Regions from separate parts of the Streptococcus sp. DTU_2020_1001019_1_SI_AUS_MUR_006 genome, predicted to be linked through region 1. Evidence: predicted binding sites of a transcription regulator. Region 1 holds the regulator's gene; the other holds the start of a gene.
The links. The regulator CtsR, encoded in region 1, represses protease genes until heat stress. The targets are predictions, from matches to a motif close to TTGGTCAAAAAAGGTCAAANA.
Positions count from the first base shown of each region.

Region 2: RRU92_RS08535 (ATP-dependent Clp protease ATP-binding subunit) is a predicted target of CtsR. The motif match lies at 2,123-2,143, and genes of this name have one in related genera.

Region 1 covers NZ_CP135436.1:279,141-283,410, reverse strand. The annotation lists gene RRU92_RS01345 (hypothetical protein) at 208-420, shown strand; gene RRU92_RS01340 (hypothetical protein) at 457-696, shown strand; gene RRU92_RS01335 (hypothetical protein) at 724-1,026, shown strand; gene RRU92_RS01330 (hypothetical protein) at 1,309-1,509, opposite strand; gene RRU92_RS01325 (CPCC family cysteine-rich protein) at 1,544-1,753, opposite strand; gene RRU92_RS01320 (CtsR family transcriptional regulator) at 2,220-2,678, shown strand; gene RRU92_RS01315 (ATP-dependent Clp protease ATP-binding subunit) at 2,685-4,270, shown strand, end outside.
Region 2 covers NZ_CP135436.1:1,781,329-1,785,598, forward strand. The annotation lists gene RRU92_RS08520 (amino acid ABC transporter ATP-binding protein) at 1-677, opposite strand, end outside; gene RRU92_RS08525 (amino acid ABC transporter permease) at 677-1,360, opposite strand; gene RRU92_RS08530 (DUF1797 family protein) at 1,557-1,787, shown strand; gene RRU92_RS08535 (ATP-dependent Clp protease ATP-binding subunit) at 2,184-4,270, shown strand, end outside.

The sequences.
Region 1 (4,270 bases):
ATGTTAATGGCCGAGGTGCTTGTTTTTTATCGAGTATTTGTGTCGTTGGTTATGATTATGAAGGTAGGCAGTTTGATACAATTGATGAAGCTATGGAAGCTAAAGTTTTTGATGGAAAAAGTTTAGTGGATGTATGGGATGAAGAAGTTTTTCAGCAAATAAAAATATAATTGATATTGGCCAGAGAAAATAAAGGTAAGATTTAATTTGATTGAAGTTGTGAATGGTTTTAATCGTTATGAGATTTTTCCTGAAGGTGATGAGAGCAGAAGGGAGATTTTTAAATTTAATCCTTCTACCCGTGAGCTAAAGCGAAATGATCCCTCAAAATATGGTTTTGATTATGTGTCAAAATGTATTATAAATCTAAAAAGTGAAGACGGCGGCTTGAAAGAACCAGGGCAAGTTGTGTGGTACTAAATGACTTGAGCGACTTTAGAATATAGGAAAAAAGCAATGCTTAAACTAATTAAAATTTTTAATTCTGGTATTTTAGGATATTGGTATATTCCTGAAAACCGTGACCCAGGTATGATTGAGATTGATGAGCAAACTGGCGAAGTTACAGTTGCTATCGAGTCAAATTATGATAAAGAACTTGGGGCACCCTATTATGCAAACAAGGCTCGTGGAGCAGTGAAGCAGATGTGGGATAGAGGAGAATTACCAAGCGAGAAATCATTTACCTGGTGGTAATTTTAAGAGATAACAAAAAGTGATTAAATGATGTTAAATAATGAACTACATGACTATAACAAACCAGACTCATCCGATGAAACAGATGAACTCATTACTTCGGAGTCTAATCTTGAAGGGTACAGTGATTTTTACAAAGATAGTGAAGAGTCAAAAGTTTGGTGGATTGATAAGATAGATGTTAGAGGAGAGCTGTTATTCAGCTTTGATCAGCAAAAAATTTATAACCTTTTTCTTGATTATCCTCATAATATGACTGAAGAAGAAGTTAGAATTTTTAATAGCGAGAATCCATTTTGGAGAGATTTTTTCTCAGATAGAAAGTCATAAACTATACATTTATTTGTAAGAATTAAATGATATGACCGACAAAGATTATATACAATAGTAAACATGCTTAGATACATATAGATTATTTTTGATGTTCAGTCACCTCCCTCATAATTTATTTTTGATGGATACTGTGACATAATTAAGATACGAAGGATAGAGGTTGAGAATCTGTCACCAACGCGCCATTTAGTTAGTGGGTCGAGAAATGCAGGAGCCTCGACAGTCCTGGCTATCCTTGCAAATAAATCAGCCCTTGGAAAAAATCTAAGGACTTTTAGGTTAGTTAATTTTTTTAATAATTTCAACATTTAAAATTTCATTTTCAAATAACCTCGTCCATCGTAAACCTGTTTTAACAGATAAAGCATCATACTCTTCATCAAAAGTATCCTTATCTTCAAAAAGACAAATTCCCTCAAAGGTCTGGTTATCAACGTCTGTCATCGTTACAACTTTATTGTTAAACTTTCTAAGTTCCATTTTTATTTTCCTGATTCTGTAGTACTATAGTTTGTTATATTATTGGAATCCCTTTAACGTAAGCTTCCTTAGCTTTTGCTAGTGTCATCTTGTTTGGGCCTCCATCAATGTTGGTTTCCCCCGTATTTTGCCAATTACAATGATCACAAATGTCATAAACAGCGGTCAATGTTCCGCAAACTGGACAATGTACGTATTCTTCATCATTAATCATTACTAAGTTTTCTTTACCAGTCTTATTCATAATTATTTACTCCTAATTATTGTTTTTAAAATAGTGAAACCAGAAATATTAATTGGCTAGAACTAAATATTTTTATATTAAATTCTCTTATCTTTCTAAACTTTTCTGAGATAGGCTTTCTTAGCTTCTGCAAGAGTTATAGTATCATTATACTTCAACATTGGAGCTATTGCTAATGATTGAGAGAGTTTTCTGGATATGCTATAATATTACCAGGTATTAAAAAAGCACGTTTGACCGTGCTAGTTTCTTGCCTGCTGAACTCGTCAATATTACGCCCTTTTTAGGGCTCTTTTTTGTGGACTTTTTTAGGAACTTTCAAGAAAAACTAAGGCTATTTAATGCCAAAGTGTTTTTTAAAAAAGTCAGTATTTTCAAGGGCTGAGCTCTAAAAATTTGACTTATAGAGTGTTAAATGATAGTATAGTCAAAGATAGTCAAGGTTCAAAGAAAGAGGTGGCGTTCTATGAGATTTAAAAATACATCAGACCATATAGAGGCCTATATCAAGGCGATTTTGGAGCAGTCGGGTATGGTTGAATTGCAACGAAGCCAATTAGCGGATACCTTTCAAGTCGTGCCTAGCCAGATCAACTATGTGATTAAGACTCGATTTACTGAAAGCAGAGGTTATTTAGTTGAAAGTAAGCGAGGAGGTGGCGGTTATATTCGCATTGGTCGAATTGAATTCTCTAACCATCATGATATGCTTCGAGATCTACTGTATTCGGTAGGTGAAGAAGTTAGCCTAGCTATCTTTGAAGATGTTTTAAGACTCTTGTTTGAGCAGGATTTGGTGACTCGTCAGGAGATGAATCTATTATTAGCAATGGCGACAGACCGAGTTTTAGGCGATGATGCCAATCTTATCCGTGCCAATATGCTCCGTCAGTTATTACAAGAGGTAGATAGAAAAGGAAAATAGAACTAAATGAAATATTCAAAAGCATTGAGAGAATGTATAGAAAGTGCCTTTCTGGTCGCCAGTCATTTTGGGGCAGAATACCTAGAGTCATGGCATCTATTGATTGCTATGGCCAATCATGGTTACAGTGTAGCTGGGGCGACTTTAAATGAATTTCCATATGAGATTGATCGTCTGGAGGAAGTTGCTGTAGAGCTAACTGAAACAAAGTATAGCGATCAGGAACATTATCAGGAGCTTCCTTTTTCACACCGGTTGAAGGTATTGTTGTTGGAAGCAGAGCATGTTGCATCTGTCGTACATGCCAAGGTATTGGGAACAGAGCACCTTCTTTATGCTATCTTACATGATGGCAATGCCTTAGCTACTCGCATTTTAGAAAAAGCGGGATTTTCTTACGAAGATCAGAAGGATCAGGTCAAGATTGCTGGACTTCGTCGAAGTCTTGAAGCGCGTGCTGGTTGGACTAGAGAAGATTTGAAGGCCCTTCGCCAGCGTCATCGTACGGTAGCGGATAAGCAAAATTCCATGGCTAATATGATGGGGATGCCTCAGACACCAAGTGGAGGTTTGGAAGATTATACGCATGATCTTACGGAGCAAGCTCGTTCGGGTAAATTGGAACCAGTCATCGGGCGCGACCAAGAAATCTCTCGTATGATTCAAATCTTGAGCCGTAAGACAAAAAATAATCCGGTCTTAGTTGGAGATGCAGGTGTCGGTAAAACAGCTCTAGCACTTGGTCTTGCGCAACGTATTGCCAACGGGGATGTACCTGATGAAATGGCTAAGATGCGTGTCCTAGAACTTGATTTGATGAATGTGGTTGCGGGAACTCGTTTCCGTGGTGACTTTGAAGAACGTATGAACAATATCATCAAAGATATTGAGGAAGATGGCAAGGTCATTCTCTTTATCGATGAGCTTCATACCATTATGGGATCAGGAAGTGGGATTGATTCGACCTTGGATGCAGCCAATATCTTGAAACCTGCCTTGGCACGTGGAACTCTGAGAACTGTCGGTGCGACCACTCAGGAAGAGTATCAAAAGCACATCGAAAAAGACGCAGCCCTTTCTCGTCGCTTTGCAAAAGTGATGATTGAGGAGCCGAGTTTAGCAGATAGTATGGCTATTTTGCAGGGCTTGAAAGCAACTTACGAGAAACACCACCATGTCCAAATTACAGACGATGCAGTAGAAACAGCTGTCAAAATGGCACATCGTTATTTGACGAGTCGTCATTTGCCAGACTCAGCCATTGATCTATTGGACGAAGCAGCTGCAACAGTGCAAAATAAATCGAAACACGCTAAACAAGATGAGTCAGGTTTAACACCAGCTGATAAGGCCTTGATGGATGGTAAATGGAAGCAAGCTGCTCAACTCATTGCAAAAGAGCAGGAAGTTCCAGTCTATAAAGATTTGGTGACAGAATCAGACATTTTGACCACCTTGAGTCGCTTGTCAGGTATTCCTGTGCAAAAATTAACCCAAACGGATGCCAAGAAGTATCTCAACCTTGAAGCTGAACTGCATAAACGTGTTATCGGACAGGAACAAGCGGTGTCTAGCATCAGTCGTGCCATTCG
Region 2 (4,270 bases), 660 kb from region 1:
TGCTCTGGAGTTCCATCTTCGACAACAACACCGTCAGCCATAAAGATGACGCGGTCTGCCACTTCACGCGCAAAGCCCATCTCATGCGTTACGATGACCATGGTCATTCCTGACTTGGCAAGTTCTTGCATAACCGCTAGTACTTCCCCTACCATTTCTGGGTCTAGGGCAGAAGTCGGTTCATCAAAGAGTAGGACATCTGGTTCCATGGCAAGACCACGAGCAATAGCGATACGTTGTTGCTGTCCACCAGACAAACTTTGTGGATAAGCATCTGCCTTATCTGGTAAACCAACCTTTTCCAAGAGCTCATGCGCTCTCTTTTCAGCAACTTCCTTACTTTCCCCTTTGGTCTTGATAGGAGAAAGCGTGATGTTATCCTTCACTGTCATATTAGGGAAGAGATTGAACTGTTGGAAAACCATTCCCATCTTTTCACGCATGGCAAAGAGGTCGTTTTTCTTATCTGTAATGTCTACTCCTTCAAAGATAACCTTTCCTTTTGTCGCTTCTTCAAGGAGATTCATAGAGCGAAGGAGGGTTGACTTACCGCTACCAGATGGTCCGATAATCACCACAACTTCCCCTTTTTTGATTTCAAGATCAATCCCTTTTAAAACTTCATTCTTCCCAAAGTTTTTATGAAGGTTTTCAATTTTTATAAGCGTTTCAGTCATTATTTTTTCTCTCCTTGTCCCATACGATTTTCAAAAGCTTTCAAGGCTAGTGTCAAGATAGAGGTCATAATCAAGTAGTAAAAGGCTGCAAATAAGAGTGGAGTTAAAGGCAAGTAGGTGGTTGTTGACACCGTGGTAGCTCCATTCCACAATTCCATGACACCGATTGCTGACAAGAGTGAACTATCCTTGATAATGGTAATAAACTCATTCCCCAAGGCCGGCAAGATATTCTTGATAGCCTGTGGCAAGATGACATAGCGCATGGCATTTTTAGGACGAATCCCTAGAGAGTAAGCCGCCTCTAATTGACCTTTAGGTACTGCATTGATACCAGCACGAACTGTTTCTGATACATAGGCACCACTATTCATAGAGATAATGATAATCCCTGGAATCAAACGTGAAAAATCAACTCCCAAAACTCCAATCTGAATTGTCGGAGCATTGATATGCATAAGAGCAAAAGCAATCATGATCTGTACCATCATAGGTGTTCCACGGAAAATCCAAATATAAACATTGGCAAGCCAAGCTATGGGCTTCATTTTCGAACGTTGAGCAAAAGCCAAGACTACCCCTAAAATTGTCCCCAAAAAGACAACCAAAACAGAGATCAAGACTGTTACGAGAGCACCATAGTTAAAATATGGCAGATATTTAGGTAAAAAAGAAAAATTCATAAATCCACTACTTTCTAATTTCTAACTTAAAACTTGTATGAGTATAACATATTTTGAATAAAAATGCAATCTTTTTCCTTTCATTTTCAATAAAATTTCAAAGAAAATAGAAATAGCGAGAAATCTTAGTTTTTTCTAGTCAAGTGGATACTCTTTATGGTAAAATAGTAACGATAAGAAATGGAGGAGAATCAAAATGGAATCACATTTGGTTAGAATCATCAACCGCCTAGAAGCAATGACAAAAGATGGTGGTAACTTAAAACGTAACTTTGAGCGCGAGGGAGTTGTTGTAGCTGAAGTTGCTTTTAACCATGATGAAGAAAATGGCCCAATCTTTACACTTCGTGATGTTGAAGCGCGTGAAACATATACTTTTGACAGCATCGACTTGATTGCGATGGAAATTTACGAACTTCTATACTAATAATAGATATACAGAGGTTGGGACAAAAGATCCCGACCTCACTTTTTATTAGCAATCAAACTTTGACGCGGTAGCTGATTGGACTTTTCGTTCGTCTTTTAGACTCCCAAAACTCCTAATCATCTTCGCGAGGCTGGGACTACGAAATCGAGACTTTGTCTATCGATTTCTGTCCCACCGCCTTTCACCAACGAGAATCCTTTTTGTATGACAAATAGGATTTTTTTCTTGCTATCAAAATATTCTCCAGATTAGCGCTCTACTATTTACAGTGCTAGTATCCAATCTTTTTACTTGAATTGCCCAATAATCATGATATAATTAAATTATATACTTGTTTGACTATTTTTGACCTTTTAGATTTAGTCAAGACTAAGAAAGAAATGAGGTGGCGGTATGCTCTGTCAAAACTGTAAAATCAATGACTCAACGATTCATCTTTATACCAATCTCAATGGACAACAAAAGCAAATCGACCTTTGTCAAAATTGCTACAAAATTATCAAAACAGATCCTAACAATAGCTTATTCAAGGGCATTACAGATTTAAACAACCGTGATTTTGATCCATTTGGAGACTTCTTTAACGATCTCAACAACTTTAGACCTTCTTCTAATAACAACAATATCCCCCCAACCCAGTCAGGGGGTGGATACGGTGGAAATGGTGGCTATGGTTCCCAAAATCGTGGTCCTGCCCAAACCCCACCACCAATCCAGGAAAAAGGACTCTTGGATGAATATGGTATCAATGTCACTGAGATTGCCCGTCGTGGAAATATTGACCCTGTAATTGGCCGTGACGAAGAGATTATCCGTGTCATTGAAATCCTCAACCGCAGAACAAAAAACAACCCTGTCCTCATCGGTGAGCCTGGTGTTGGTAAGACAGCCGTTGTAGAAGGTTTAGCTCAGAAAATTGTTGACGGTGATGTTCCACATAAGCTTCAAGGGAAAGAAGTGATCCGCTTAGATGTCGTTAGCCTTGTTCAAGGAACAGGTATCCGAGGTCAGTTTGAAGAGCGCATGCAAAAACTCATGGAAGAAATTCGTGATCGCGAGGATGTTATCCTCTTTATCGACGAAATTCATGAGATTGTCGGTGCTGGTTCAGCAGGAGAAGGGAATATGGATGCAGGAAATATCCTAAAACCAGCTCTTGCTCGTGGCGAACTCCAGTTAGTAGGTGCTACTACTCTCAATGAATACCGTATCATTGAAAAAGACGCTGCCCTTGAGCGCCGTATGCAGCCTGTTAAGGTAGATGAACCAACTGTTGAAGAAACCATTATTATTCTTAAGGGGATTCAAAAGAAATACGAAGATTATCACCACGTTCATTATACTGATGGGGCTATCGAAGCGGCCGCTACTCTTTCTAATCGCTACATCCAAGACCGTTTCTTGCCAGACAAGGCTATTGACCTTCTAGATGAAGCTGGTTCAAAAATGAACTTAACCTTGAATTTTGTAGATCCTAAGGTCATCGACCAACGCTTAATCGAGGCAGAAAATCTCAAGGCACAAGCAACCCGCGATGAAGATTTTGAAAAAGCAGCCTACTTCCGTGACCAGATTGCCAAATATAAGGAAATGCAAAAGACCAAGGTAACAGATCAGGATACTCCAATCATCAGTGAAAAGACAATCGAACACATCATCGAGCAAAAGACTAATATTCCAGTTGGTGATTTGAAAGAAAAAGAACAGTCTCAACTTATCAATCTAGCAGATGACCTCAAGTCTCATGTTATTGGCCAAGACGATGCAGTAGATAAGATTGCTAAGGCTATCCGTCGTAACCGTGTTGGTTTAGGTACTCCAAACCGTCCAATTGGTAGCTTCCTCTTTGTTGGTCCTACCGGTGTCGGTAAGACAGAACTTTCTAAACAACTGGCCATCGAACTCTTTGGTTCTGCTGATAGCATGATTCGCTTTGATATGAGTGAATACATGGAAAAACACAGCGTTGCTAAACTCGTTGGTGCCCCTCCGGGATACGTAGGTTATGATGAAGCTGGACAATTGACTGAAAAAGTTCGTCGTAACCCCTACTCACTGATCCTCCTAGACGAGGTTGAAAAAGCCCATCCAGATGTTATGCATATGTTCCTCCAAGTCTTGGATGATGGCCGTTTAACGGATGGTCAAGGTCGCACTGTTAGCTTTAAAGATGCCATCATTATCATGACCTCAAATGCAGGTACAGGTAAGGCAGAAGCTAGTGTTGGATTTGGTGCTGCTAGAGAAGGCCGTACTAACTCTGTCCTTGGGGAATTAGGCAACTTCTTTAGTCCAGAATTTATGAACCGTTTTGATGGCATTATCGAATTCAAGGCTCTCAGCAAGGAAAATCTCCTTCAAATCGTTGACCTCATGTTAGATGATGTCAATAAACGACTCTCCAGTAATAACATCCATTTAGATGTGACAGATAAGGTTAAGGAGAAACTCGTAGACCTTGGCTACGATCCAAAAATGGG